Linked DNA regions of Syntrophotalea carbinolica DSM 2380. Each later gene encodes a partner of the first gene's protein in a complex. Links are inferred from orthologs where the notes say so. Each region holds a gene or a part of one and is shown on either strand. Other genes may lie near its edges. The genes, in order: dnaN, dnaX and dinB.

Region 1 (8,324 bases):
GCGTAGATGCAGAAGCAGGATATCCCCGGCCAGCAGCAGCGCCCGGGCACCGGTTTCCGTTGCCGGATAATGATCATGCAGACTGCGTAGCTGACTTACCGCCGTGCGATAGGCGCCTTTTTCGATGTGCTTTTCGGCACGCCGGTAGAGCTTTTGCGCCATATCGCCCCGGTTGACCGCCATAGCGTACCAACCTATGAGCACCGCCAGCAGCAGCCCGGCCCCGGCCAGCGACAAATAACGTCTTTTATTCGACGTCTTGCGCGCCCTCGCCCGTTCCTCCTTCAAGAGCTGCTTCTTCAGCCTCTGCAGTTCCATTATCCTCTTCTTTTTCGGCAAGTTTGGCAACGGCGACAATACGCTCTCCCGGTTCCAGAACCATCAGCCGGACCCCTTGCGTATTGCGCCCGATAACCGACAGATCGGCCACGCGGGTTCGCAGGACTTTACCGCCATCGGTGATAAACATCAGATCGAAGTCGTCATTTATGAGCTTGATATCGACAACCTTACCGTTACGCTCGGAAGTTTTGATGGTGATAATTCCCTTGCCACCGCGGCCTTGTTGGCGATATTCATCCAGATTGGTGCGCTTGCCGTAGCCATGTTCCGTCACGGTCACCAGGGTAGCGGCCGTGGTATCGGAAACAACCTCCATTCCGATAACCTGATCGTCCCCTTCCAACGCCATACCGCGCACCCCGCGCGACGTACGGCCCATGGCGCGCGCGTCTTTTTCGGGGAAACGAATGGCTTTGCCGTTCTGGCTGGCCAACAGCACATCCATCTCGCCATCGGACAGTCTGGTCGAAACCAGGCGATCGCCTTCATCAATGGTAAGAGCGATGATACCGCCGGACCGGGGGTTGGCATAGGCCATGAGGTCGGTCTTTTTGACGATGCCGTTTTGGGTGGCAAAGATAATGTAGCGGCCTTCGGTGAATTCCCTGACCGGCAGAATGCTGGTCACGTTTTCGCCACTTTGCAACTGCAACAGATTGACGATAGCCTTGCCGCGCGACGCCCGTCCGCCCTGCGGAATTTCATGCACTTTGAGCCAATACACCTTGCCGGCATCGGTAAACACCAGCACGAACGAATGGGTCGAAGCGATGAATAACTGTTCGACAAAATCCTCTTCCTTGGGCCGCATGCCGGTCACGCCTTTACCACCGCGGCGCTGGGAACGATACAGCGACACGGCATTACGCTTGATATATCCGGAATGGGATACGGTAACGACCATATCCTCGTCGACAATCAGGTCTTCGAGGGAAAGATCACCGCGATGATCCACTATTTCCGTACGGCGGGGATCAGCGAATTTTTCCCGAATTTCCGACAATTCCGACTTGATTATTTTAAGGATTTCCACTTCGCTGGCCAGTATCTCCTTGAGGCGGTTGATCAAGGCCAGTATTTCCCTGTATTCGGCCATGATCTTATCCCGTTCCATCCCGGTCAGGCGATGCAAACGCATATCGAGAATCGCCTGGGCCTGGATTTCCGATAGGGCAAAGCGCTCCATCAGACGTTGTTTGGCTTCCCGAGGATTGGCCGATTGCTTGATAATTGCAATCACCTCATCGAGATTTTCCAGGGCGATTTTAAATCCCTCGAGGATATGGGCTTTTTCCTCGGCTTTACGCAATTCGAAAATACAGCGCCGTGTGACAATCTCTTTGCGGTGTTCGATGAAATGCTCCAACACCGCCCGCAGGCTCAGAACCCGCGGCTGACCGTTGACGATCGCCAGCATGATGATGCCAAAAGACGACTGCATGGCGGTCATCTTGTAAAGCTGATTGAGGATGACTTCCGGTATAACATCCTTCTTCAGCTCGACGACAACGCGGATACCCTCGCGATCGGATTCATCGCGCAAGTCCGATATGCCCTCGATTTTACGGGACTTGACCAACTCGGCGATTTTTTCTATGAGCCGCGCCTTGTTGACCTGATAGGGAATTTCAGTGACAACGATTTTCTCCCGACTGGTGCGACGGTCCTTTTCCACCAACGCCCGCGCCCGCATCTGTACAATCCCGCGGCCGGTTTCATAAGCCTTGCGGATGCCTTCGCGACCGAGGATAAAACCGGCCGTAGGAAAATCCGGACCGGGAATCAAGCGGAACAGATCCTCGTCGTCGAGCGTCGGATCATCGATAATGGCAACCAGCCCATCGATGACCTCTCCCAGATTGTGCGGCGGAATCTTGGTCGCCATGCCGACAGCGATACCTTCGGAACCGTTGACCAGCAAATTAGGAAATTTACAGGGTAAAACCAGCGGTTCCTGCAACGAATCGTCATAGTTGGGGCCAAAGTCGACCGTTTCTTTTTCCAGATCGGCCAACAACTCATGGGCCAGCTTGTCCATACGCACTTCGGTATAACGCATGGCCGCAGCACTGTCGCCGTCAAGCGAGCCGAAGTTACCCTGGCCATCGACCAGCGGATAACGCATGGCAAAATCCTGTGCCAAACGTACGATGGTATCGTAGACAGCCGAATCGCCATGGGGATGATACTTACCGATTACATCGCCGACAACACGCGCCGATTTCTTATAAGGCTTGTTGTAAGCATTGCCCAGTTCGTGCATGGCATACAACACGCGTCGATGAACCGGTTTCAGACCGTCCCGCACATCCGGCAGAGCCCGGCCTATAATGACGCTCATGGCGTAATCCATATAGGATTTGCGCAGCTCGTCCTCTATGTTGACGGTTTTTTTGTTTTGTTCCGTTAGCATGCCTTATCCTCCGCGGGAAACCCGGATGGTGCGACTGGCTGGCGCAACATCCGGCATCGGTCTTTTATCAGATATCGAGGTTGGAGACATTGAGGGCGTTGTTTTCGATGAATTCGCGCCGAGGTTCGACCTGGTCTCCCATGAGAACCGTAAATATTTCGTTGGCTTCCACCGCATCTTCAACCTGGACCTGTAACAGTATGCGTTTTTCCGGATCCATGGTGGTTTCCCATAACTGATCCGGATTCATCTCGCCGAGACCTTTGTAACGCTGGATATACTGTCCCTTGCGGGCACGGGCCTGGAAAAAATCGAGCAATTCCTGGCAATTGTTGACCTCGGATTCCTCTTTCCCCTCCATGCTGATCACAGCCCGCTCATTGGCATGGCTTTCCTGAATCTTGGCCCAGGCCTGCAACAACAGGTGATATTCGTGGGAAGACAAAATTTCCAGAACCTGGCGATCGATACGAGCACGAACGTTCCCCAGGGTAAACAAAATCCGGTCGGGTTCGTGGAACAGTTGGAAATCGGCATGCGGAGCGGCCTGCTTCAGTCTCTGAACCAGCGGGGCAAGATCCGCCATATCCTCAAAGCCGTTGCGAATGCGGCCTTCCACAAAAATATTCAGGACCTCGCTATTCACACCTTTGAGGACTAATTTTGAAAAAATATGGTTGTATTCGATGATATTCCGCAGTGTGGGAATAATTTGCTTACCCCGCACCACCTTGTCGTTTGCCTTCAACTCGAGAGTTACTCCGTCAACCCCTTCATCGAGCAGATATTCGGTAAGGGCGCTCTCGTCTTTGAGATACAACTCCCTTTTTCCCCGTTTGGCTTTATAAAGCGGCGGTTGTGCGATGTAAAGATAGCCGCGTTCTATCAACTCAGGCATCTGACGGAAAAAGAAGGTCAACAACAACGTGCGGATATGCGAACCATCGACATCGGCATCGGTCATGATGATGATACGATGGTAACGTAACTTGCTGATATCGAAATCGCCCTTACCGATGCCGGTCCCCATGGCGGTAATAAGGGTGCGAATCTCGTTGGAGGTAAGCATTTTGTCGAAACGGGCCTTCTCGACATTGAGAATTTTACCTTTCAACGGCAAAATAGCCTGGTTACGTCGATCGCGTCCCTGTTTGGCACTGCCGCCGGCACTGTCGCCCTCGACCAGATAGATTTCGCACAAAGCCGGATCTTTTTCCTGGCAGTCGGCGAGTTTTCCCGGCAATGCCAAACTGTCCAGGACCCCCTTGCGCCGGGTCAGATCGCGGGCTTTGCGCGCTGCCTCGCGGGCCCTGGCCGCTTCAATCCCCTTTTCCAGAATGCGCTTGGCAACGTTGGGATTTTCTTCCATAAAGGTTGCGAGTTTTTCATTGATCAGGGTTTCGACATAACCTTTGATCTCCGAATTGCCCAATTTGGTCTTGGTTTGGCCTTCAAACTGGGGGTCCGGCACCTTGACGGAGATGACTGCTGCCATCCCTTCCCTCAGATCGTCTCCGGATATGGAAGCTTTGACGTTTTTCAGCAGGTTATTGGCCGTGGCGTAGCTGTTCATGGTACGGGTCAACGCTGCTTTAAACCCGACCAGATGCGTACCGCCCTCGTGGGTATTGATGTTATTGGCGAAGGTAAATATTTTTTCGTCGTAACCGTCGTTGTACTGGAATGCGACTTCGATCTGCACGCCTTCGCGCTCACCGCTGAAAAAAATGGGTTCGGCATGTAGCGGCGTCTTGGCCCGGTTCAGATAGCTGACAAAGGAAATAATGCCACCTTCGTAATGGAAATCATGGCGTTTTTCCGAGCGCTCATCCACGATATGAATGTGCACGCCACCGTTCAGAAAAGCCAGTTCCCGCAGCCTTTTCGACAAAGTCTCAAAAGAGAAATCCGTTATTTCAAATATTTCCGGATCCGGCCAGAAGGTAATACGCGTACCACGCTTGGTGGTGTCGCCCTCCTCCCGTAAAGGTGCATCGGGAACACCTCGCACGTACCCCTGGCGGTAGATGCGTCCGTTACGGCGGATTTCCAATTCCAGCTTTTTCGACAGTGCATTGACCACGGAAACGCCGACACCGTGCAAACCCCCGGAAACCTTGTAGGAATCGCTGTCGAATTTGCCGCCGGCATGAAGCACGGTCATAACGACTTCGGCCGCCGACTTATTTTGAGTCGGGTGCATATCGACGGGAATACCGCGGCCGTTGTCCTCCACTGTTACCGAGCCATCCAGATGTAAAATAACGGAAATTTCATCGCAGACACCTGCCAGGCTCTCATCGATGGAATTGTCCACCACTTCGTAAACCAGATGGTGCAACCCCATGACACCGGTCGACCCGATATACATGGCAGGGCGTTTTCGCACAGCCGAAAGACCTTCCAGAACCTTGATGCTTCCGGCCCCGTACTCTCTTTGGTTCGTATCCGTCATAAGATCCTCATAACAGTTATTGGTAATCGCAAAGTTTTCCCTCTCGGACTCGAAAAGTTCGCATGCGATTGAATCCCGCGTTTTGTAACGGAGATAGTTCCGTGCAGGTAATAAACACCTGGCCTTGTCTTTGGTGTAAAAACCGGAAAAAGTAATCCTGCCGTTTGCGATCCAATTCACTGGTCATGTCGTCCAGTAAAAGCAACGGCGTATACCCTGTCTCTTTTTCCAGATCGATAATCTGAGCGGTTTTGAAGGCCAGAATAAACGAGCGTTGCTGGCCCTGCGAACCGTAGAGTCCTAAAACCCGATCATCCACCATAAAGACAGGATCATCACGATGCGGACCGACCATGGTCATGCCATATTTTGTTTCCCGGCTTTGTTCCCGTTCCAGATTACTGCGCAATTCCTCCTTTAAATCCGAGAGATTATCGGATTCAGAGGGATAGACCAGATTGACAGATTCCCTGCCGGAGCAGATTTCCCGGTAAATGTCGCGCAACAACGGCAACAGCCGATCGAGATAACGGCGACGAGCCAAACGCACCATGGCCCCGGTCTGTATCAACTCTTCAGTCCAAGGCAGTACTATCGGAGCTGCGGCGCCACTTTTCAACAGAATGTTCCGCTGCCGCAAACAGCGCTGATAAGCCCGTGCGTGATCGAGAAAAGAAGGCCTGGTCTGACATAAGGCCCGATCCAGCAAAGCACGACGTCCCGCCGGAAAACCTTTGGGCAGACTAACCTCTTCCGGTGCAAACAGTACCGATGGAAAACGGCCGAACATCTCATTGCTTTGGCGCGGCCGCTTGCCGTTGATCTCGATATTTTTTTTATCGCCGGTTATGGTGATACTGACCGTTTCGCGCAGACCATCGCGTAGAAATTCTCCCTGAACCCGGGTATGTCGGTCAGCTGAGCCAATCAGTTCTTCGTTGCGTCCCCGGCGAAAACTTTTGAAATGACCTAAAAGATAAATCGCTTCCAGGGTGTTGGTCTTGCCTTGGGCGTTATCTCCACAAAGAAGATTAAAGTTTTCCTCCGGGCATAACTCCGCGGCTTCTATATTACGATAATTGTGCAGAATGATTCGTGTCAGGATCATGAAAATCGCCTTGCTTTGCGCGGGGAAACCGTACCAGCCCACACAATGCGCGACGTACTATAGCCTCATTGGCATGATGACCGCAAGGTAGTCGTTATCATCGAGAGGCGTAATCAGTCCCGGAGACAGTTGGTCCCGAAGGGACAAACAGACCTTTTCGGAGTCTAAATTTGCAAGAATATCAATAAGATAACGTGCATTAAAACCTATCGACAGATCACCTTCGGCATACTCTATTTCAAAATCTTCTCTGGCATCGCCGAATTCCGGATTAGATGAAGATAAAGTTAGCTGATTTTCCTGGAAATCGATTTTGACACCTTTTGACTTTTCACTCGACAATATGGCCATACGGCGTAAGGCATGTAGAAATTCTTCGCGAGGAATGTTGGCCTTGAGATCGTTATTGAGTGGAATAACTCTGTTGTAGTCGGGAAAATCACCATCGACCAGACGCATAACGATTACCGTTTGGGACTTTTTGATAACCGCATTGTTGTCCATAAAACCAAGCAGTACTTCACCATTTCCCTCTTCGGCGATTTTTCGTAATTCCAACACACCCTTGCGAGGGAAAATAACCCCCTTGGCCAATGGTTCCACATGGGAACAATCGAGAGGGGTTTGCATCAAGGCCAGACGGTGACCGTCCGTGGCCACAAATCGCAATATCTGGCGACCCTCATCTTCCATTGCACGAAGGTAAATACCATTAAGGTTGTATTTACTCTCATCCGTCGACATGGAAAAAGCGGTTTTTTCAATCAGGCGTTTAAGGATATCGCCCGGAATCTGGAAAAATTGTTCCTTGTCGATCTGGGGGAAATAGGGAAACTCATCGGCTGATAGACCAACAACATTGAAAAGCGATTTACCGCAGCGTATTTCTATCCAACAATTTTCCTTGGCGGTAAAAGATATTTCCTTTTCCGGTAGTTCCTTGATGATTTCAAAAAGTTTTTTGGCGGATACGGTTATACGACCTGCCGATGTGACGCTGGCAGGGTAGGAAGCCTTCATGCCGACTTCGAGATCGGTGGCAGTGAGGCGTATGTGGTCATCTTCGGCCTCGATGAGTACGTTGGCAAGGATAGGAATGGTGTTTTTCTTTTCGACGATTCCCTGTACTCGTGCCAGGCCTTTGAGAAAGACTTCTTTTTCAATTGAAAAATTCATGTTGCCCCCCCGTCAACAGGAAACGGTTTTTATTATGGTTTTAAAAGATTTTATAGTCGTAGTAGTAGTTGCCTGTGTATATGTGGAATACTGAAAAAATTACTATTAAATCAAGACCTTATGTTGTTCAGGGTAAAGTGGGTAAAATGCGGTGGAAATGGCCGATTTTGTGTATAACCGCGAAATGGCCGATTTATCACCGGATTGTTGTGGTTCATGTCCACACTTTATGCTGCGGTAAATCGCTTGTTAGATGCTTAGCTCTTTTTTCAAATTGTTGATAACCGAACGGAGCTGGTAATCTTCATCCATGGCTTTTTCAATTTTTTTAATCGCATGAATGATTGTGGAATGGTCCTTTCCGCCGAAGCGTTCTCCGATTTCCGGATAGGAACAGGACGTCAGCTGACGGGAAAGATACATGGCTATCTGGCGCGGTAATACCAAGGCTTTCATGCGCTTGGCTGACTTAAGATCCGATATTTTGATGGAGTAGTGAGTAGCCACCAGTTTTTGAATCTCTTCAACGGTTAGTTCTCGGCGTTTTTCCACCAGAATGTCCTTAAGCACTTCCTGGGCCATACTTAAGGTGATGGGAGTAGCTGTGAGACTTGCGTAAGCACCAATACGTACCAGGTAACCTTCGAGTTCACGAATGTTGCTACTTACCGCGCTTGCCAAAAATAAAGCTACTTCCTTGGGTAGATCTATACCGTTCTGTTCAGCTTTCATTTTAAGAATAGCTTGTTTTGTTTCCATGTCCGGGGCTTGAATATCGGCAATCAATCCCCATTCAAATCGTGATCTCAGTCTTTCTTCTAGGCCGGGTA
Region 2 (10,732 bases), 460 kb from region 1 along the record:
AAAGGTGATACTCGGATCCTTGCTGTCGAGCTGCAAAGGATTTTTGCCTTTTTCGACCAGGGTCGGGTCAAACCGGTACAGGGGCCAATGCCCTGAATTAACGGCTTTTTTACATGCATCAACGGCTTCGGTCATTTTGATACCATGTGCGATGCAATGGCTGTAGGCAAGAATCAGAGAGGGCCCATCGAAAGCCTCCGCTTCGATAAACGCCTTGACGACCTGCGCAGGATTGGCCAGCGACACCTGGGCAACGTAAATATTGCCGTAGGTCATGGAAATCATGCCCAGATCCTTTTTGGGCATGCGCTTGCCGCCGGCCGCGAACTGGGCCACAGCACCAAGCGGTGTCGATTTACTGGCCTGTCCGCCGGTGTTGGAGTAGACCTCGGTATCGAGAACCAGCGCGTTGACATTGCGACCGGAAGCAAGGACGTGATCCAAACCGCCGTAACCGATGTCGTATGCCCAGCCATCACCGCCGATAAGCCAAACCGACTTCTCAACCAGGTAATCGGCCACGGACAGCAATTGTACCGCGTCTTCCTTGTCGCACCCTTTGAGAATGTCCTTCAATTTGGCGACGCGCTCACGCTGAGCCTCGATCCCCTCCTGACTCGACTGGTCGGCCGCCTTGATCTCGGCCATCAGGCTCTTGGCCGCTGCACAGCTTTCGCTGGCACAGTCCATGATCTTATCGAGCAACTCGTAAGCGTAGGTCTTGAACTTATCCACCGCCAGTCGCATACCGTAACCGAACTCGGCACAGTCTTCGAACAAAGAGTTGTTCCAGCTGGGTCCAAGACCATCCTTGCGAACCGTCCAGGGCGTGGTGGGCAGATTGCCGCCGTAAATCGAAGAGCAACCGGTGGCATTGGCCATCAACAGGCGGTCGCCAAACAGCTGGGACAGCAATTTAACGAAAGGCGTCTCGCCGCAACCGGCGCATGCACCGGAAAATTCGAACATGGGCGGCAGCAACTGACTGCCCTTGACCGTTGCACGATTAAAGAGCTTCTCATCGGGATTGGGCAATTCAAGGAAGAAATCCCAGTTCGCCGCTTCCTGGTCACGCAACGGCGGCTGGAAAGCCATGTTGATGGCTTTGCGGGTCGGATCTTCCTTGCTCTTGGCCGGGCAATTGTGCACACAGGCACCACAACCGGTACAATCCTCGGGAGCCACCTGCAGGGTATATTTCAGACCTGCCAACTCTTTACCCTTGGCATCGCAGGATTTGAAGGTCGCCGGCGCGCCGGAAAGCTGATCGGCCGCATAAACCTTCATACGAATGGTGGCGTGCGGACAAACAAAGGAGCAGATACCGCACTGTACACACACTTCAGGCTCCCACACCGGAATATTGATGGCTATATTGCGTTTTTCATATTGGGAAGTCGCCACCGGGAAGGTTCCGTCCGCAGGAATGGCGGAAACCGGCAGTTCATCGCCTCTGTTGGCGATGATCTGGGCCGTGACCTCCTTGACGAAAGCCGGCGCATGGGGCCCCACGGGCGGCTTCATCGCCAGGGAACTGTCGGCGCTGGCAGGAACGGCAACTTCCTTGAGATTGGCCAAAGCAACCTCAACGGCCTGATAGTTCATATTGACGACTTTTTCGCCACGCTTGCCGTAACTCTTGACAATGGCCTGTTTGATCTGATCGACCGCCGTTTCAAGAGGAATGATATTGGAAATGGCGAAAAAGGCCGTCTGCATGATGACATTGATCCGCGGTCCGAGGCCGATTTCGTTCCCCAGACGCACGCCGTCGATGACATAAAACTTCAACTGCTTGTCGATGATCGACTGTTGCACTTCAGCAGGCAGCTGTCCCCAGACCTCTTCCGCACTGTAAGGACTGTTGAGCAGGAAAGTACCACCCTGCTTGGCCTTACCCAGCATATCGTACTTCTCCAGGAAGGAGAAGTTATGGCAGGCTACGAAATCGGCACGGTCGATAAGGTACGGGGCGCGAATGGCCTGCTTGCCGAAACGCAGATGGCTGGTCGTGATACTGCCGGCCTTCTTGGAGTCATAAACGAAGTAGGCCTGCACGTTATTGTCGGTGCTTTCGCCGATGATCTTGATGGAGTTTTTATTGGCTCCGACGGTACCATCGGAACCGAGGCCGTAAAATACGGCGGAGTAAAGGCCGTCGTGCACCAATTTAAAGTCCGCATCGGCCACCAGATTGGTGCCCGTAACATCGTCGACGATGCCCACGGTAAAATGGTTCTTCGGCTTGTCCTGCGACAGATTATCGAACACCGCCTTGACCAGCGCCGGGGTGAATTCCTTGGAACCGAGCCCGTAACGGCCGCCGACGATGGTCGGGTAGCTCGGCAGATCGAGCAATCCGTCGCTCATGGCTTCGCCAATGGCGGTGCGAACGGCCTGATAGAGGGGTTCGCCGAGAGAACCAGGCTCCTTAGTGCGATCAAGCACAGCGATTTTCTTAACCGTGGACGGCAGAGCTTCGGCAAAGGCCGCGACGGGGAACGGCAGAAACAGCCGCACCTTCAGAACACCGATCTTCTCGCCTTTGGCATTCAGGTATTCGACCAGTTCGTGTACCGTATCGGCACCGGAGCCCATGACCACGACCACACGCTCGGCATCGGGCGCCCCGACGTAGTCGACCAGCGAATATTGGCGGCCGACGCGCTCGGCAAACTTGTCCATCTGGGCCTGCAGGACGCCGGGAACCTTGTCATAATAGCTGTTGACGGTTTCGCGACCCTGGAAATAGACATCGGGGTTCTGCGAAGTACCGCGGATCTTGGGACGCTCAGGCGACAATGCACGATCACGGTGTGCACGTACCAGATTATCGTCAACCATGTAACGCATGTCGTCTTTGGTCAACTCCTCGACCTTCTGGATTTCGTGAGAAGTCCGGAAACCATCGAAGAAATGCAAGAACGGGATACGCGATTCCAGGGTCGCGGCCTGGGCGATTAAAGCGAAGTCCATAACTTCCTGGACATTGTTCGCAGCCAGCAGAGCCCAACCGGTGGAACGGGTTGCCATGACATCGGAATGATCGCCAAAGATCGACAGAGCCTGACAGGCAATGGCCCGAGCCGAAACATGGAAAACGGTCGGTGTCAGCTCCCCGGCGATTTTGAACATGTTGGGAACCATCAGCAACAGACCCTGGGATGCGGTAAAGGTCGTCGTCAAGGCTCCGGCCTGAAGAGCACCGTGCACGGCACCGGCGGCACCGCCCTCGGATTGCAGCTCCACCACATCCGGAACGGTACCCCAGATATTGGCTTCGCTCAATGCGCTCTTGGCATCGGAAATTTCCCCCATGTTGGACGAGGGCGTGATCGGATAAATAGCAATGACCTCATTGGTGGCATGTGCAACATGCGCAGCGGCGGTATTGCCATCGATAGTCACCATTTTACGTGACATTTTGTTTCCTCCTTGTGGATCATTTCGATCTTTTACTAAATTGCTGTTTTAATCGCGTTCCGGGTAAAATTATAATAACTCCGAGGCTTGCCCTGCGGCACCGCAACGAAGTTTTTCGTACATCGAATCCGGATATTCTACGAACCGGCCAATTAAGGTTATGCAAAACGTTTGCCTGTTCTTCAGAATTTACAACTCCCGGCGTCCTTCGACCGCATGATTGACCGTCGCCTCGTCCACATATTCCAGGTCGCTTCCCGTGGGAATACCATGCGCCAGTCGTGTCACCTTGACCCCGAACGGCTGGATCACTTTTGCCAGATAAAGCGCTGTAGCCTCGCCTTCCACGTCAAAATTGGTTGCCAGCAGCACCTCTTTAACATTGTTCTGCTGCAACCTTTCAAGCAATGCGTCAATTTTCAAATCATCCGGGCCGATGCCATCCAGGGGCGAAAGAGAACCGTGTAAAACATGGTATCTTCCACGAAAAGAGCGGCTGCGCTCTATGGCAATGACATCCTGTGGTTCCTCTACAACACAGATCAGTTGATCATCCCGGCCCACATCGGTACACAATGGACAGGGGTCTTCTTCCGTAAAATAAAAACACCGGGAACAAAACCGGGTTCGCTCTTTCAACTCCCGGACAGCTTCCCCCAAGGCCAAAGCATCCTGGGAAGTTTGCCGCAACATGAAAAGAGTCAACCTGACAGCTGTTTTGCGTCCGATACCAGGCAGCTTGGCAAACTCACCGACAAGCCGGTTAAACGATGGGGTAAATTTTACCATACTGATTAAGCCCGTGACAATATCTTTTGAAATAACGTTCTATTATTTTCTCTGGGTAAAAAATTTTTTCTCCCCAACAAACAACCGGAAGGAAATTACATCAAGCCAGGGATATTCAAACCGCCGGTTACTTTGCTCATTTCCTGCTGCGCCATATCCTGACTCTTTTTCAGCGCTTCGTTGACAGCCGCCAAAACCAGGTCCTGCAACATTTCGACATCCTCGGGGTCAACAACACTTGCCTCGATTTTCAGGTCAACCAATTGCTGCCGACCGTTAACCACGGCCGTCACCATGCCCCCACCGGCCGAAGCCTCCACCTGGCGGGTTTCCAGCTCCTGCTGCATGCGCTCCATCTTCTGTTGCATGAGTTGCGCCTGCTTCATGATATTACCTAAACCTTTTGCCATGACAACAACCTTCCTGGCCAATAAAATAAATTGGCCATTATTTTTATGTATTATTAAAGCGTCGAGACTGAATATATGCCCGTATCAATCAGACATGTTTGTCTCAGTCACGATCCGCATGTCCCAGATCTGCACCTTCCCGAAGGGGCTTGACCTGCACAACTTCCCCCCCAAGAATTTTTTGCGCAGCCTTGACCGCGGGATGCCCCAATGCTTCGTCTTTAACCTGATTGCGCTGACTACTTTCCCTGGCCTGGCGCTCCTCAGCCAACGACGGTGGCGCCACAGCCTGATCCTGGGCACGAATCGGCACAACACGCATGGTGACGGTTTGCCCGAAGTAATCTTCTGCTATCTTCACAAAGCCGGCCTGCAGATCGCCATCCTGCATCTGCGAAAAGTGAAAAGACCCTTCGACAAACCCCAGTTCGACCAAAGGCAACTCCAACTTAAGCAGTTTACCATGCTCAAGAACGCCACCAAGACGCGGGCGGTCTTTATTAATACGCTGAACCAGCGCCTGCCAGCCTTGCGGTTTGCTTTCAGCCTGAGCATCCGAACCTTTGCCGGCGGCCGCAACAGCGGTCGACTGAGCCGGCTCGGGAACTTGAGCCTGAACCGGAGCAGGCGCAGGGCGTTCGGCGACGATCGACTCCGATGAAGCATAGCTCGCCGGCTGCGCACGCTCCGCAGGCGGTACGCCCGACTCCAAACGGCGCTGCAGATCTTCCACCTGGCGCACCAAGGTTGCCACATCCCGCCCGGAAGGCAAATGCGCCAAACGCAGCAAGGCCATCTCCAGCGCCAAACGCGGAAACGACGATCCGGCCAATTCGGCCTCAGTGCGCACCAGCACGGTTACGGCCCGCTCCAGATCTTCCAATTCCACCGTTGCAGATAAACGACGTAATTCTTCAAGCTCATCCGGCGTAGCGTCGAGCAGGGCCTCCGGCTCAGGGACCACCTTCAACACCACCAGAGAGCGCAACGTCTCGACCAACTCACGACAGAACTGCCTGAAAGAATGTCCCAGCTCATCCACCCGACAGACACAGTGCAAAAGCCTGCGACTGTCGTGCCCCAGCAAGCTTTCCAGAGTATCGACCAGCAAGCGCCGATCCACCATCCCCAGAAGACCCTGGACATCGTCCTCACCAACCGCATCCCCACAAAAGGCGATAACCTGATCGAAGGTAGACTGGGCATCGCGCATGCTGCCCTCACCGCGCCTCGCCACCAGCCCCAGGGAACGTTCGGAAATAGAAATCCCCTCCGCTGCGGCAATTTCTTTCAGCCGGGCAACGATCAAAGGCAAAGGTATTTTACGGAAATCAAACCGCTGGCAACGCGACAGAATCGTAATGGGGATCTTGTGCGGCTCGGTTGTGGCAAAGATAAATTTGGCGTGCTCAGGAGGCTCCTCCAAGGTCTTCAACAGGGCGTTGAAAGCGTTGGTGGAGAGCATGTGGACTTCGTCAATGATAAATATTTTATAGCGGGATCGGGAAGGAAGGTAGCGGATATTTTCCCGAAGCTCGCGAATGTCATCGACCCCGGTATTGGAGGCACCGTCGATTTCAAAAACGTCAAGCCCCTGCCCGGCCGATATTTCCCGGCAGGACTGGCAGACGTTACATGGCTGCGGTGACAGCCCCTGCTCGCAGTTCAACGCTTTGGCAAAAATACGCGCAGCAGAGGTTTTGCCCACCCCGCGCGCACCCGTAAAAAGGAAAGCGTGATGAACGCGCCCGGTCTTTATGGCATTGCCCAGGGTTTGGCTGACGTGTTCTTGCCCGACCAGGTCGTCAAAACTCTGGGGCCGATACTTACGAGCCAGTACCAGGTAAGACATGAAGTGCTAGGATCTCCGTAGACATTAGAATACAGCCGGCGGGACACAAAAAGGATTGCCGACACAAGTGACAGCCAGGCTCACCCGCGGCACACGGCTAAAGCCGTTACCGCTGCTCCCTCCCGGGCCTGACGGGGTTGGCGGCCGTCCGTTGCGCGGGACCCGGCTGTCACTTCTATCGGCAAAAACCCGATCGAAGGGTAAAGTTAAATGGCGGAGAGGGAGGGATTCGAACCCTCGGTACCTTGCGGTACACACGATTTCCAATCGTGCACCTTCGGCCTCTCGGTCACCTCTCCGCAGGTGGGGCAGAATACAACAACTGACCGGAAAATGTAAAGACTTTTTGTTGCCTCCCGAAAAGACATAGATCTACACCCGCCGACACAGCACTTCCCAGGAGAAAAACAGTGCACAGGTAAACACATACCGGTGACAGCACCGCGACCCTGCGCACCGGCCAAATCGAAAATGGCTCGGCCCGCAGCACCCGACACGCCACCTTAAAAATCCCTGCGATGCTCCCGCCTGCATACGATACGCTCTCGCCCAGACCTGAATAAAGAACACAAAAGAGCGCAAAGCTACCTCCCCCAAAAAAGACCTGCGCCGCTCACATCAAGCGCTGCCGCCGGGATTGATCAACTCAAGCACAGGCGTATATAATATAGGGGTACCAAAAATGAAAGGAGATCGTCATGGCAATGTCAAGAGACAACCAAACTCGCATGCAGGCGATGGAAAACCTCGAGCAAATTGCCCGAACCTACACTCGACACATGATGGGGCCCCACTTCCCGGGACACCAGGAAGAAGCCATATTATTGCTGCAGAAACTGAATAGCGCCGTCAAGAATCTCGACAGCATCGAAGGATGCGAACTGCCCGTCGGCCATATGCACAAATGGCAGGAAACCACTTCCTACATGCAGCCCGCCACAAAAACTCCCAGATAAGGCAGGGCACCAACCCCGGACCAACGTAAAAAAGGGTTCGCAACCAGTGGTTGCGAACCCTTTTCAAATTACTGCCTGCGAGGTTGACTCACTCACGGACAGGCAACAGCGAACTTGACTAAGAAGTCAAACGCAAATTAGATTTTGCAAACGTTGGCCGACTGGGGACCCTTCTGACCCTGGACAACATCGAAGCTGACCCGGTCGCCTTCAGCCAAGGACTTGAAACCTTCGCCCTGGATGGCCGAGAAGTGCACGAACACGTCGGGACCATTGTCCTGCTCGATGAAACCGAAACCTTTTGCGTCATTAAACCACTTAACAGTACCTTCTGCCATTTTTCTTCCTCTTTCCCCAGCAGGGGCGTTTTTGGTTGTGCAGGATTTGCGCTGTCCTTAAGTAAAAAGCCCCACATACCAAGAGGTCTGTGCGGCTTAAAATCGACTGACGATCAATCTGCTTGACAAGCAAATCTACACAAACTTACTTAAGTTGCCCCTTTCTACCACACCCGTCCACAAAAAAGCAACAACTATTTTAAAAAATCTCATACCGGCCGCAAACCGATGGGCAAAGGCTTAGGCTTTAAACCGCGACAGAAACAAAAGCCACCACAGGATCCGCTATTCGCCAAGAAATCAAGGCCCCACGCAGAAAACCTGCCGTGCAACTCAACCATGAGGAGCCAGAAAGCTAAAAGGGTATGCCGGCAGATTCCGCAACACTCCGTACACAACGACAAGCACGCAAATACCGATGATCGCCGCAGGCTTCAGGGCTTTTTCGTCAAACCCTCTGAGTGCGCGCCCAGGAATCAACCCGGCCACTCCCCGCACCAGCAGAAAAGGCACAGACACAACCATCAGCGCGTTATACCCGAAAGCCGCACCGATTCTGCCATGCAACAAATGGTGCAGGGCCCTGGTGGAACCACACCCCGGACAATACCACCCCGTCAACGACCGAAACGGGCAAGGCGGGAACCACCGATTTTCGACCGGACTGAAACACAACAGCACCCCCGTCGCCACCACCGCACCAACGACCAGCAAAAACCGGCGCCAGCATCCCCAATCGCGAAAGCGCACAGCAAACCGCTCAGGCAGCATCAAGCCCCCATAACTGCCGCGAACACCATGATACCGAGGTAGAACAGCATGAAAACCAGCCCGCATAAAAAGCCGGCCCATACCCACTTCTTGGCCAGCTGGGATGCCTGCCGAGCCCCTTCAATATCACCCGCCTGCTCTTTCCCGTTGACCTGAGCCGCATAAACAATCGACACGATGCCAAAAGGCAGACAGCAAAACAAGGTCACCAGAATCGCCTGAACCAGATAATTGGGAATCGATGGGGCCGTAACGGCCACTCCGGCACCCGACACAACCTGTCGGACTCCGCAATGAGGACAAATTTCGGCCTTGGCGTGAATCGCCTTGCCGCATTCGGTGCAAAATTTCCCTGTCTTGGTTTCCTCTGTCATCAAACACCTCCACCATATGAATAAAATTTACATCACCACCCATGCAGGCTTAAAAAATAATTCAATCCGCCATTAAAAACAATTATTTTTACATATTTTCCCATGATCGCTTCTCGCACCTTGCCCGGCTTGTCCCCGGAGCCCCCATGGTGCCCGCCACCTCAATCTGCACCCTGTCGGGGCCCAGACGCACAAAAGGCCGGGACATCCCGGCCTTTTGCACACCCCAAAAACACGATTACTCAATCTCGATCCTGCGTTTCTTCTGCTTGGCTGCCTCCGTTTTGGGTATGCGAACTTCAAGCACGCCTTCCTTGAACGACGCCTTGGCCTGTTCCGTCAGAATATCGCCGGGCAAACGCACGGAGCGCGAAAATTTACCGAAGGAACGCTCGATGCGATGGTAATCTTTGCGTTCGATTTTCTCTTCGGTTTTCTTCTCGCCGGAGATGGTCAGCAAATCGTCGGAGATATCCACCTCGACATCTTCCTTGCCGATACCCGGCAGTTCGGCTTTGACCACCACGGCATCCTCCTCCTCATAGATGTCGACAGAAGGTGCCACCGCTTGCATGCTCGGCAGATTGAAGCGCGGCATCCACATGGGAGAAAAAAAACGGCCGGTTAAAAAAATCCCCGAACCAGCGCTCCATTTCCTCAAACGGCGAGACCAGCTCCGCCCGTTCAGGAACCAACACATCCTTGCCCTCATGTTTTTTATCTTTCTTACCCATAACTGCCTCCGAATGTTGACAATACGGTTAACAAGGAATTTCCGAGATAGCGTGAAGCCGGCCCCTCTCTCCGTACAAGGCTAGCAGCTTTGAAAGGTCTCGCAATAATCACTTCCCACAGGAAAAAGAGCAAAAAACAGCCGCATACCCGTAATGGATATGCGGCCCGTGTGTTGTGCAAAACTTATAAAATCAGACAGACATCCGCAAGGGGAAGGCGAATGGGGTTCAGCCTACACCGTCCCCAGGCGCTCTCGAGCCGCCGATTGCCCGCGCGACCTCTCGGAACAACCGCCTTGGCGCTCTTTACGTCCGGAAAAATAGCTGGCCGGCTTCCTGCCCGAACGGTTCGGTCCATTCCCTTTATAGCGCCGCCGTCCCTCAGCGGATGCTGCCCTCAAAGGGAAACGGGGTTCCAGACCGGGAATTTCCCGACGCGGCAATTCGCGGCCGATAAAGTGTTGAATACGTCGCAAGGCACTGACCTCCGCACCGGACACAAAGGATATCGCCACCCCCGTGGCTCCGGCCCGTCCGGTACGACCGATGCGGTGCACATAGTCTTCCGCAAACTTGGGCAAATCGTAGTTGAATACGTGACTGATACCGGCGACATCCAAACCTCGGGCAGCAACATCGGTAGCCACCAGCACACGAATGCGTCCGCGCCGCAAATCGCGTACGGTCCGATTCCGCGCCCCCTGGTTCATGTCGCCATGCAAAGCGGCAGCCCGATACCCCTGCGCGGACAGATCTCTGGCCAGGCTATCGGCATCGCGCTTGGTCGCGGAAAAAACAATGGCCTGCGAAATATCCGAATGTTTCAGCAAATGTTGCAGGAGCCTGTTCTTGTGCTGGCGATTGTCCGCCACATGCAAATGCTGCTCAATGTGATCCGAGACATTCTTAACCACAGCGATATCGATGCGGAATGGATCGTCGAGCAACCGCCGGGCCATTTTCTGCATGGCATCATTCAAGGTAGCGGTAAACATCATGGTCTGGCGCTGTCGGGGTGCCGCGGCACAAACCTTGTCAACATCCTCCTTGAAGCCCATATCGAGCATGCGATCGGCCTCGTCCAG
Region 3 (10,636 bases), 3.6 Mb from region 1 along the record:
GACGGTTTTTCCCATACCAAGGCCATCTCCAGCCACAGCGCCATCAAGCGTGGCGATAGTATTCGTCGTTACTCCGGTTTGCGCGCCGCTTTTTGGGATTACACCGGCAAAGCCGAAGGCTTTTTCAGCTCCCTCAAAGCCGCCTTGCCCGCCCTGAACTGGCAGGATTTCGCTGCTGCCCAGGCCGAAAAACCGGCCCGGCCAGGCGCTGCCACAACGGCCGCAGATCTTCTGGTCGTCGCCACGCGCGACGGCATCACCGTACGCGATGCCAACTTCAAAGTCGTACGCGCCTACCCGCTGCCCGCCGAACTGCAGCCTGCGGTTTCGGCACCATTGCAAGCAGCGGCCCCGGTCGCACCCGCCACTCCCTACCGCCTCGAAGCTCCGGCCAGGCCTGTCGCAAGCCCTTATGGGGTGCAATACGATATCAGCATGCCCGGCTTTCAGACTCTCGGCGCCCTCGGCTTTAGCGCGGTCATGGCCGATTTTGTCCGCTTCCGGAACGAACAACTCATGGCGGTTACCGACGGCACGATCATCAAGCTTTACAAAGCCGGGGAGAAGATGGTTCCGGTTGCGGAATTCCAGCCGGCGACCATGCCCCAGGTCTTCGCCCTGCACTGGTGGCAACCTGCCGCAGGAGAACTCTATCTCGCCGTCTCCGCCTGGAAGGAAAACAGCCTGACTTCTACGGTCTATCGTTATGAAAACCAGACCTTCACTCCCGTCGGCAAGCATCTGCCCTACAGTCTGGGCAGTTTCGACCGCGACGGCGACGGCCGCCGCGAGCTGTTGCTGGCCCAGACCTTCGATAACGAATCCTTCTGGGGTACCATCGTTCGCGAACTGCAACTGCGTAACGGCGAGCTGGAAACCCGCGATCTGGACTTTGAGCTGCCCCGCAGATTCACCGTCGGCGGCAGCCTGATGGCCGACCTCGACGGCGACCGCAAGCCCGAAACTGTTTTTATACGCAACGGACTGCTGTATGTTTACTCCGGCACCAAGCAACGCTACAAGTCGCCCAAAATGATGGGCGGTTCCCTGAGCGGCATCATTTTCGAAGAACAGCCCGACGCCCGCGAAACCGAGACCCATACGGTTTCATTCGAGGTACCGCCGATCGCCGTGGACCTCGATCACGACGGCAGCGTGGAACTGCTCACCGTTGCTTCCGAGTCGTCCTTCATGTCGGCGCCCGGCATTACCCCCAATATCGGCAAAAGCTGGTTGGCAGTGGTCAAGTTCCGCGACGGCATGTTCGTCAAGGGCACCCTCGGCGAAGAACTCGATTTACCGCTGCAGGGGCTGACCCTCGATCAGCAACGTGTGCTGATGGTGGCCACCCAGCCCGGCTCTGTCTTCGGCAAAAACGGCGACAGCCAGTTGCTGGTGTTCCCGTTGGTTAAATAATTGTTAAGATCTTGACACCTCACAACAAAGCCCCGGTTCACACCGGGGCTTTGTTGTTTCCAGACGCCTTCACCGCAAACCGCGGGCTCCGATAACCTCCCAGAGCTAAACCGGAACGGCAACCGCTTCAAGGCAAAAGATCCTGAATCTTTTTCAGACAACAAAGCGCCCTTTCACGAAAGAAAGGGCGCTTTGTTGTGAATCAGGCTTCGGGGTCAACCACGATCATTATCGTATGACCGTTGCAACTCTTTGTAACGCCGGTGACGCTCTTCGGGAGGCAGCTTCTTGAGTTCCCGCCATTTGTTGCGCAGTTCCTGTTGTTTTTCCGGCGGCAATTGACGGTAGCGATGATAGCGCTGTTTCAATTCCTGACGCTTTTCCTCGGGCAGTTTCTGCCAGCGCTCCATACGTTGTTTAAGGCGTTTGCGCTGCTCAGGCGTAAGGTCGCGATACTTGTCGTATCGCTGCTGCAATCGTTGCCGTTGCTCGGGAGTCAATTCCTTGTATTGGCGATAGCGACCCTTCAGTTCCTTTCGCTGTTCCGGTGTAAGGTCCTGCCACCGCTGTCCGTTGTCGGCCAACACGCAGACAGGTTCCCGCTGCGGGGCCTGCCGGGCCCAAGCCTGCGACAGAGGAGCCAAAAACAATCCCGCCAGCAGTAAACTCCACCATTTTCCGTTCATTCCGTCCCCCATGCTTGCCATGCGTCTTGCGACGGGCTAGCCGATGCGTTCAAAGTCCTGCAGCAAATCGAGATTTTCAAGCAAATCGATATTCTGCAACAACTCCATATCCTGCAGCATACCGATCTCGGTTTCCGATTGCGGCAGTTGCCCTGTCCATCTGGCAAAATTGCCTGGCAGTATCATCAGGCTTATCGCCAGTGTCGCCACCGCCGCTGCGGCCGACCCCAGCAGCCAGCGTTGCGGCTTGGCCCTTTGCGAGGCTTTTTCGGTGATAACCGCAGTCAAACGGGTTTTTTCGATTTCGGACAGGGTCACCCCCGGCATGGACAAATGATCCAGCGAGCGTTGCAGTGCATCCAGACGACTGCGACACGCCGGGCAGTCGGCAAGATGGCTCTGCAGACGCTGCCGCCCGGCAGCATCGAGTTCCCCGTAATAGAACAGCACCAGTTCCTTTTCGTTGCAAGTCGCCTGGCGTTTCATGACGTTACCTCTTCCTGATCGGTAAATTCTTGACGTATACATTGCACGGCGCGATGCAGATGAGCCTTGACCGTACCCTCCTTCAAATGCAGCACCTGGGCGATCTCCTTGAGGGGCAGACCTTCCTGATGGCGCAAGACGAACACGGCGCGCTGCCGTCCGGAGAGTTTCTCCATGGCCTTGAACAACTTTTGCCGAGTTTCCTGTCCCAGAAGCTGGTCACTGGGCGATGCCGAAGGATCGGCAAAATTGGCCACCGGATCGGGATCGTCCTCATGTTTGCGGAAAAAAAAGATGCGGCGCCGTACCTGTTCCCGCCGGATATGGTCGATCACCAGCCTGGAGACAACCTTGTAAAGCCAGGTCTTGATCCGGCAATCCCCGCGAAAAGAGGGCAGGGAACGGTGCAGACGCAAAAACGCCTCCTGGGCCAGATCTTCAGCTTCCTGGCGATCCCCCAGCATACGGTAAGCAAGATTGACCACCGAGGACAGATGGCCTGAAACCAGCTGTGTAAAGGCACCCTCGTCTCCCTGGCGAATTCTTTCCAGCAACAGGGATTCGCTGTCCGTCATCGGTTCGCTAAGCTGTTCCGGCACCTCATCCACCTCTATAACGGCTGCCGTATTCCGGTAATCCATATCCGGTCCCTCGCTTGAATGGTCTTTTGTCGGATAAGACGCATCAACCGACAAAAGGTTTACATCCCGGCGGGTTTTTTTTCGGACAGCGGTCATAATTGCATTTTTATTCGGTTCACAAGATGCTCGCAGGTAAACCCGAATTTTTTCATCAACTCGCCACCGGGAGCACTGGCGCCAAAACCGTCCATGCAAATCAGCATGCCGGAATGACCGAGGTAGCGCTCCCACCCCATACCGATACCGGCTTCAACGGCCACCCGTAACGCGTCGCCGGGAGGCAGCACCTCGTCGCGATAAGCTTGCGTCTGAGTTTCGAAAAGTTCCCAGCTGGGCAAGGAGACCACCCTGACGCCGTACCCCTCGGACTGCAACAGGGACCGCGCCTCAAGAGCGATCTGAACCTCTGAACCACTGGCGATAATCAACACCCTCAGGGTGCTTTGCTCCCGGGCCAGAACGTAGCCGCCGCGCTGTAAATTTTCGGCACCGCCATGCATATGACGATCGAGCACCGGCAGTTTCTGACGTGTCAACACCAGTGCCGTCGGCCCGCGACGATTTTCCAGGGCTGCACGCCAGGCCTGTACCGTTTCGTTGGCGTCGCAGGGGCGAATCACCGTAAGGTTGGGAATGGCACGCAAAGCGGCCAGATGCTCGACCGGTTGATGGGTGGGTCCGTCTTCGCCCAAACCGATGGAATCGTGGGTGAAAACGTAGATCGGCGCCAGCCCCATCATGGCGGCAAGCCGCATGGGCGGGCGCATGTAATCGGAAAAAACCAGGAAGGTGCCGCCGAAAGGAATCAACCCCGGGGTATGGGCCAAACCGTTGAGAATAGCCCCCATGGCATGTTCGCGTACACCGAAATGGATATTCCGGTCGGCTTTACCCGGCCTGAAAGATCCGGCCTTTTTGAGTGCCGTGTTGTTGGATGGCGCCAGGTCGGCGGAGCCACCCACCAGCAAAGGAATTTTTTCTGCCAGCGCATTGAGGGTCAGACCGCTGGCCTGACGGGTTGCCAGAGCACCGTCATCGACGCTGAAACAGGGCAGGGCAGCTTGCCAATCGGACGGTATGCCGGCAGCTTGGCCCTGTTGCCAGGCTGCGAGGTTCGGATGATTGGCGGCAAGGGCTTGCCTCAGGTGCTCCTGCCAGGTCTGTTCCTGATATTTGCCCCGCAGTTTGGCCTCCGCCATATGCTGCGCGACTGATTGGGGAACCTGGAAGGCGAGGTCGGGATCCCGGCCGTAAAATTCCTTGGTCAATTGCAGCTCTTCCGCTCCCAGCGGCGCGCCGTGGGCCTCGGCGGTATCCTGCTTGTGCGGAGCGCCTATGCCGATATGGGTGCGGGCGATGATCAGAGAGGGGCGCGGATCCCTGCGGGCCGAAACCAGCGCTGCATCGATTTCCGTCAGGTTTTCACCTTCGACATGTTGCACATGCCAGCCGTAAGAAAGAAATCGGCTGGCCGTTTCATCACTGAAAGCCAGGTCGGTGCCGCCCTCGATGGTAATACGATTGTCGAGATAGACATAAATCATGTTGCCCAACTGCAGATGACCGGCCAGCGAAGCCGCTTCCGCCGCGACCCCCTCCATCATGTCGCCGTCGGAACATAAGGCGTAGATGCGGTAATCGAACAATTCCGGATGCACCTTGTCCGCCAGCAGCCGTGCGCCCATGGCCATGCCGACGCCGACCGCCACCCCTTGACCGAGTGGCCCTGTGGTCGTTTCCACGCCGGGCGTATGGCCGAATTCCGGATGTCCGGGCGTACGACTATCGAGCTGCCGAAACTGTTTCAGGTCCTCCATCGACAGGTCGTAACCCGTCAGATGCAGCATACTGTAAAGCAGCATGGAGGCATGCCCGCAGGACAAAAGAAACCGGTCGCGGCCCGGCCAATCGGGATTGTCCGGGTTGTGTCGCAGGTGACGGGTATAGAGAAGGTAAGCGATGGGAGCGGCTTCCATGGGCGTTCCGGGATGCCCGGAGCGCGCCTTTTCGACCGCGTCGGCGGCAAGCAGACGGACGGTATCGATAGATTCGCGAGCCAGCTTCTGATCCAGACGTTCATGTTCCATGATTGTCCTCCTCAGTTGACCGGTGCTCCGGCCTAACGGAAACCGGTAGGTCAGATATTTGTCAAAGACAGAACTCCCCGGGGGAGTTTTCGGGATAAGCGCAATGGGTCAGCAATGCTGCCAGGCGTTGTTCCGGAGCTCCTTGCCAGTCTTGCAGCAACCGCTCCGCCAGGGTCACGCCACTGTGTGCCACCTCCTCTATACCATCCAGAAAACGCGCCTCGCTGCCGCACGGGCAATCTCTGGGACCCACGCGCCGCAATACTTCACGGGCAACCGCGAGCAATTCGCAGGCTACCTCCCGCAATGTGTGGTTTCCGCACGGGGTTCGAAGACCCAGACGCCAGGAATTGCGGTACACCTCCATGCGTTGTGCATCGTCGCCGGGGTCGAGCAGCTTTGCTACCTGATAACGCGCCTCGTCGTCGTACATCAATCCCTTGGCCAAGGCCGCGACCGCCATGGCCAGGTGCGGCGGCAGGCTATCGGCGCTGCGCAGTTCGATCTGCGGGCGCAGACGCACTTCCGGAAACAGCGTGGATAGATGCAGATCCCAATCGGCAAGGGTAGGGCGGAAATCCTCAAAACCTTCGCTCAGATAACGCCGAAAGCTAAATCGGCGGCGGGTAAGATCGATCAGATGGCCCTGACGCAGAATAAAATACATGGGTACATCGAGGGCGTAATCGACATAACTGGATAAACCTGCGCCTGGCCGGAACAGTTCCAGAATGATCCCCGATCGATCGGGATCGGTGCGCGCCCAGATCTCCCCTCGGGTGGAAAGAAACCCCGACGGTTTTCCGTTCATCAAGGGTGAGTTGGCAAACAGGGCGTAGAAAAGGGGAGCCAGCAACTGACCGGTGCGTATTTTATCCATGCAATCGGCTTCGTCGCAAAAATCGAGATTGACCTGCAAACCGGCGCTGAGTTTCATCATATGCTGGCCGAGGTCACCGGTACGCAACATATATTCACGCATAATCGCATATCGCGGCTTGGGCAACCAGTCGATGTCCTGCAAAGGTGTAATGGGATGCACCCCCAGGCCCAGAAACGCCAGCCCCAAAGGCCGCGCCGCGCTGTCAATTCGTCGAACATGACGCGACAGATCCCGTTGACAACAACAAAGATCGGTACAGAGTTTACCGGATAATTCAAGCTGCCCGCCCGGTTCCAGGGTCACGGACGACGATTCCCCCATCAGGGCAATCAGGCGGCCGGCTTCACGCTGGCCTTGCCATCCGCCAGCGCTTTCGAGGTGGCTCAGCAGGGCCTCAATCCGCGAAAATTCCGCGGCTTGACCGGTCTGCCGATCCACCACAAGCTTTTCCACTTCGACGCCAACTCCCCACTGATCGCGCGGCCTTATATTGCGCAGCTGATATTTTACCAGGTCGTCATGACAGCTAACGGGTTCATCAAGACGGGTTTTCACAATAGTCGACATGCTTCTCCTGTTGCCGTGCGGGCCAAACCACTCGCTGGCCGTTCGGACAGCCGAGAGATCCTCTGCAGGTTGAATAATTTCATTTTATAATAACCGTAAATAACACCTTAGCACGATTTTGCGTTCATCTCACACCCGAGGCATAGCGGGTATCTTGCCTTTTTATCCATTGAAAGCTATTATCCCAGTACCTCTGATCCCGGAGAGAACATGAATCCTGTCCGTCACTTGCGTTTTTCTCTGTTGATTCTGGTCCTGGCTATCGGGCTGGGCACCGCCGGATATATCCTCATAGAAGGCTGGGATTTTCTTGACTCCCTTTATATGACGGTTATCACTTTGGCAACCGTCGGTTATAAAGAGGTACATGACCTTTCCACAGAAGGCAAGATTTTTACCATAAGCCTCATTGTCTTCGGTGTCGCCACCATCGCCTATGCTGCCGGGAGCCTCCTGCAACTGATGGTTGAGGGACAAATCCTGCATATGCTCGGGAGAAGAAAATTGGAAAAACGCATCAACCAGATGGAAGGCCACTACATCATTTGCGGGTACGGCCGCATCGGGACGCTTATCAGTCAGGAATTCATCTCCAGACCCGTGCCCTTTGTCATCGTGGAACGTGATCAGGCTATCTGTGATAGCCTGGCCAAAGAAGGCATTCTTTTCGTCCAAGGCGATGCCACCGATGATGACACCCTGATACAGGCAGGTATCCTGCGTGCCAAAGGATTAATCACGGCCGTTACCTCAGAATCTGCCAACGTTTACATCACCCTGACAGCCCGCGGCCTCAACCCGGACCTGTTTATTCTGGCCCGTAGCGTCGAAGAAGGATCGGAAATCAAACTCAAACGCGCCGGTGCCACCAAGGTAATCTCGCCCTATCGCATCGGTGCCAACCGTATGGCCTGGGCGGTCCTGAGGCCATCGGTGGTCGATTTCATCGATATCGCCGTCGGCAGTGAAAGTCTGGAGCTGCAGCTCGAGGAAATCCGCGTGGCACCGACCTCTACACTGGTGGATAAATCCCTGGTGTCATCGGATATCCGCCGCGCCTGGGGCATCATGATTATCGCCATCAAAAAGAGCAGCGGCGCCATGCTGTTCAATCCTGAATCCAATACCACTATCGACGCTGAGGATATTCTCATTACCCTTGGCGAGCCGCCTGCCATCCGCAAGCTCGAACAGGTGGCCTGCGGAGGTACTGTCAATGCGTGATCCAATGCATGTTCATATCCCGTTCAGCCAATGGGATCAGCACTTTCCCCTGCTGCTGAAACACCGTCTGCAACCTGAACTCGCTTTTAAATGGCCCGATCTCGATCCGTCGTTACTGCCGGCCGTCAAACGAGCCGGCCAACAGCTCGCCGAAGAGGGGCTTGGCGTGACGGTACATGCCCCCTTTATGGATCTCAACCCCGGAGCGATAGAACCCCTGGTTCGGGAAGCGACGCGTCAGCGCTGGATGCAGACCCTGGAGGTTGCCGAACTCCTTCAGGCTCGACTGGTGGTCCTTCATCCCGGCTTTGATCGCTGGCGTTACGGTGGCCAGAGTCAACCCTGGATCGATGCCTGCCTGGACTTTTTACCGCCCCTTCTGGAACAGGCTGCAAGCCAGGAGTGCCTGCTGGTGCTGGAAAATATTTTCGAGGAAACTCCCGATACGCTGGCGGCGGTATTGAAGACCCTCGATTCGCCATGGCTGGGTCATTGCTTCGATGCCGGACACTGGAACCTGTTTGCCAAGTGTTCCATGGAGCAGTGGTTTGAGGCTCTTGCACCCTGGATACGTCATCTGCATATTCACGACAACAGCGGCGATCGCGATGCCCATCTGGCGATAGGGGAGGGGAACATCGATTTTCCTCTGCTTTTCGATTATATGAAAAATCTGCAAAGCTCACCCAGCATGACCCTTGAGATCCATGACTGTGAAGCTCTTTTGCGCTGTGTCGGCAGTGTCAAATCGTTACTCCCGCGTTAAACTCCTTCGGCGATGTCCTACCAGGGTTGCACGACAGAGCCCTTTTTCGCCGTACCTTTCTCGCACGTGATCCATGGCCTGTTCCAAACCTTTCAGCTGGTTCCGGCGATCTTCATCGAACAATAAACCCTGTCCGCTGTCTGCATCCATCAAATTGGCCAGGCTGACGCCAAGCAGGCGCACCGGTTTTTTCCCGGCCTCTGTCTTCTCCAGCAGTTGCTTCGCCAGGTGCAGCATGTCCCTGGCATGGCAGATCCCATCCGCAACACTTCTGGAACGTGTTACTGTCGAAAAATCTGCATATTTCACCTTGAGTGTAAGGGTTGTACCGATCAGACCATGCTTTCTTAAACGTGCCGCCACCCGCTCCACCAGATCAAGAAGCGCCACATGCATTGTTTCACGTTCAAAAATATCCTGGTCAAATGTATCCTCATGACCAATAGATTTGAGGCTGCGTTGCGGTTCTACCGGTCGTTCATCCTCTCCATGCGCCAATTGTATAAGCCGCTCACCGGCCTGCCCGAAGCACCGTTCCATATCAGCACGATCCATATGGCGTAAATCGGCCACCGTCCGCAACCCCATTTTCTGCAAAGACTTCAACAGCACCGGGCCCACCCCCCATAGCCGCTTCAGGGGCAATGACAGTAGAAAATCATCCACCCGTTCCGGTACCTGAAAAACACCATCCGGTTTAGCCTGCTCCGAAGCCAATTTGGCCAGGAATTTATTCGGTGCAATACCCGCACTGATGGGCAGTCCCAGTTCATCCCTGACATCCCGACGGATTTTTTCGGCAATATCCCAGCCTTCGCCAAAAAGACGTCGACTGGCGGTAACATCGAGAAACGCCTCATCCACCGATAAGGGTTCAACCAGGTCTGTGTACCGACCGAATATATCGAACACCTGCCGTGAGATTTCCTGATACCTGGCCATCCGTACCGGTTGCACGATGGCCTGTGGACACAATCGAAGTGCACGGCTCATGGGCATGGCAGAATGAATGCCGAAAGTTCTGGCTTCATAGGAACAGGCGCACACCACCCCACGCGAACGATGCCCGCCGACCACAACCGGTTGTCCTTTCAGCTCCGGACTATCCAGCTGCTCGACGCTTGCGTAAAAAGCGTCCATATCCAGATGCAGGATGATGCGTTTTTCGGGCTGCGTCCCCGACATGATATCCCCTTGGCGACAAACCGGATACAATAAAGGCGGCTTTTTACAAGCCGCCTTTCAAACCATTAACCAGTCTTCGATCGATAAAATCCAAAGTCGGCAATAAGCACTTACTTAGATTTCCTTAAAATTTCTCTTATTACAAAGAGATGCCTGCTGCGGATTCCGTCAGCCGCGCCCACCACGCCCGGCCACCTGAATCCGCACCATGGCGCGCTGCAGGGCCGCCTGCATGTTGTGGTATTCCTTGTCCGCCGGGGTCAGCTCCCGCAATCGCGCCTCGGCCCGTCCCAGGGCCGCTTTGGCCCGTGCCAGGTCGATATGGTCCTGGGTTTCGGCGGTTTCCACCAGCACCAGCACCCGGTCCTCGGCCACTTCCACATACCCCCAGTTCACCGCCAGGTAATAGACATCGCTGCCCTTGCGGTAGCTGAATTCCCCCACCTGCAGGGTGGTCAGCAAAGGCGTATGTCCCGGCAGCACGCCGAACTGCCCCAGGCTGCCCGGGGCGGCGATCTCGTCGACCTCCTCGCTGAGCACCTGGGCGGCGGGCGTCACCATCTCCAGTTTCAGTTTCTGCGCCATGGATGGTTATCCTTTTCAAATTCGATTTACCGCAGAGAACGCGGAGCACGCTGAGAGAGGCAAAAAGCTAGGGCAAAAATCTTAAAGAAGAACTCTGCGCTCTTTGCATG

The links.
Region 2: the proteins of dnaN (region 1) and dnaX are in contact, whole or in part, in a cryo-EM structure (PDB 8GIZ), measured with the Escherichia coli proteins. The link is inferred for Syntrophotalea carbinolica DSM 2380 from one-to-one orthologs.
Region 3: the proteins of dnaN (region 1) and dinB are in contact, whole or in part, in a solved structure (PDB 1OK7), measured with the Escherichia coli proteins. The link is inferred for Syntrophotalea carbinolica DSM 2380 from one-to-one orthologs.

What each region holds. Positions count from the first base shown.
Region 1 is NC_007498.2:850-9,173, reverse strand. The notes cover bases 5,436-8,262. They hold dnaN (DNA polymerase III subunit beta), read right to left. Parts: upstream 7,495-8,262; coding sequence 6,376-7,494; downstream 5,436-6,375. Other genes in these bases: dnaA (chromosomal replication initiator protein DnaA), read right to left, coding at 7,744-8,262; recF (DNA replication/repair protein RecF), read right to left, coding at 5,436-6,318. In the rest of the region: PCAR_RS00590 (tetratricopeptide repeat protein), read right to left, coding at 1-318; gyrA (DNA gyrase subunit A), read right to left, coding at 248-2,755; gyrB (DNA topoisomerase (ATP-hydrolyzing) subunit B), read right to left, coding at 2,823-5,210; more of recF, read right to left, coding at 5,227-5,435; more of dnaA, read right to left, coding at 8,263-8,324. UniProt on the Escherichia coli protein: Confers DNA tethering and processivity to DNA polymerases and other proteins. Acts as a clamp, forming a ring around DNA (a reaction catalyzed by the clamp-loading complex) which diffuses in an ATP-independent manner freely and bidirectionally along dsDNA.
Region 2 is NC_007498.2:457,736-468,467, reverse strand. The notes cover bases 4,101-6,976. They hold dnaX (DNA polymerase III subunit gamma/tau), read right to left. Parts: upstream 6,475-6,976; coding sequence 4,726-6,474; downstream 4,101-4,725. Other genes in these bases: PCAR_RS02555 (YbaB/EbfC family nucleoid-associated protein), read right to left, coding at 4,308-4,622; recR (recombination mediator RecR), read right to left, coding at 4,101-4,212. Outside these bases: nifJ (pyruvate:ferredoxin (flavodoxin) oxidoreductase), read right to left, coding at 1-3,423; more of recR, read right to left, coding at 3,613-4,100; PCAR_RS02540 (hypothetical protein), read left to right, coding at 7,173-7,430; PCAR_RS02535 (cold-shock protein), read right to left, coding at 7,568-7,768; PCAR_RS02530 (DUF2752 domain-containing protein), read right to left, coding at 8,102-8,539; PCAR_RS02525 (CD225/dispanin family protein), read right to left, coding at 8,539-8,799; PCAR_RS18235 (Hsp20/alpha crystallin family protein), read right to left, coding at 9,152-9,478; PCAR_RS18870 (hypothetical protein), read right to left, coding at 9,453-9,647; PCAR_RS02515 (DEAD/DEAH box helicase), read right to left, coding at 9,881-10,732. UniProt on the Escherichia coli protein: Part of the beta sliding clamp loading complex, which hydrolyzes ATP to load the beta clamp onto primed DNA to form the DNA replication pre-initiation complex.
Region 3 is NC_007498.2:3,640,318-3,650,953, forward strand. The notes cover bases 7,857-10,636. They hold dinB (DNA polymerase IV), read right to left. Parts: upstream 9,972-10,636; coding sequence 8,742-9,971; downstream 7,857-8,741. Other genes in these bases: PCAR_RS16900 (potassium channel family protein), read left to right, coding at 7,857-7,990; PCAR_RS16905 (sugar phosphate isomerase/epimerase family protein), read left to right, coding at 7,983-8,756; PCAR_RS16915 (F0F1 ATP synthase subunit epsilon), read right to left, coding at 10,110-10,526. Outside these bases: PCAR_RS16865 (hypothetical protein), read left to right, coding at 1-1,416; PCAR_RS16875 (DUF3106 domain-containing protein), read right to left, coding at 1,632-2,102; PCAR_RS16880 (anti-sigma factor family protein), read right to left, coding at 2,139-2,588; PCAR_RS16885 (RNA polymerase sigma factor), read right to left, coding at 2,585-3,229; tkt (transketolase), read right to left, coding at 3,322-5,316; PCAR_RS16895 (glutamate--cysteine ligase), read right to left, coding at 5,378-6,766; more of PCAR_RS16900, read left to right, coding at 6,977-7,856. UniProt on the Escherichia coli protein: Poorly processive, error-prone DNA polymerase involved in translesion repair and untargeted mutagenesis. Copies undamaged DNA at stalled replication forks, which arise in vivo from mismatched or misaligned primer ends.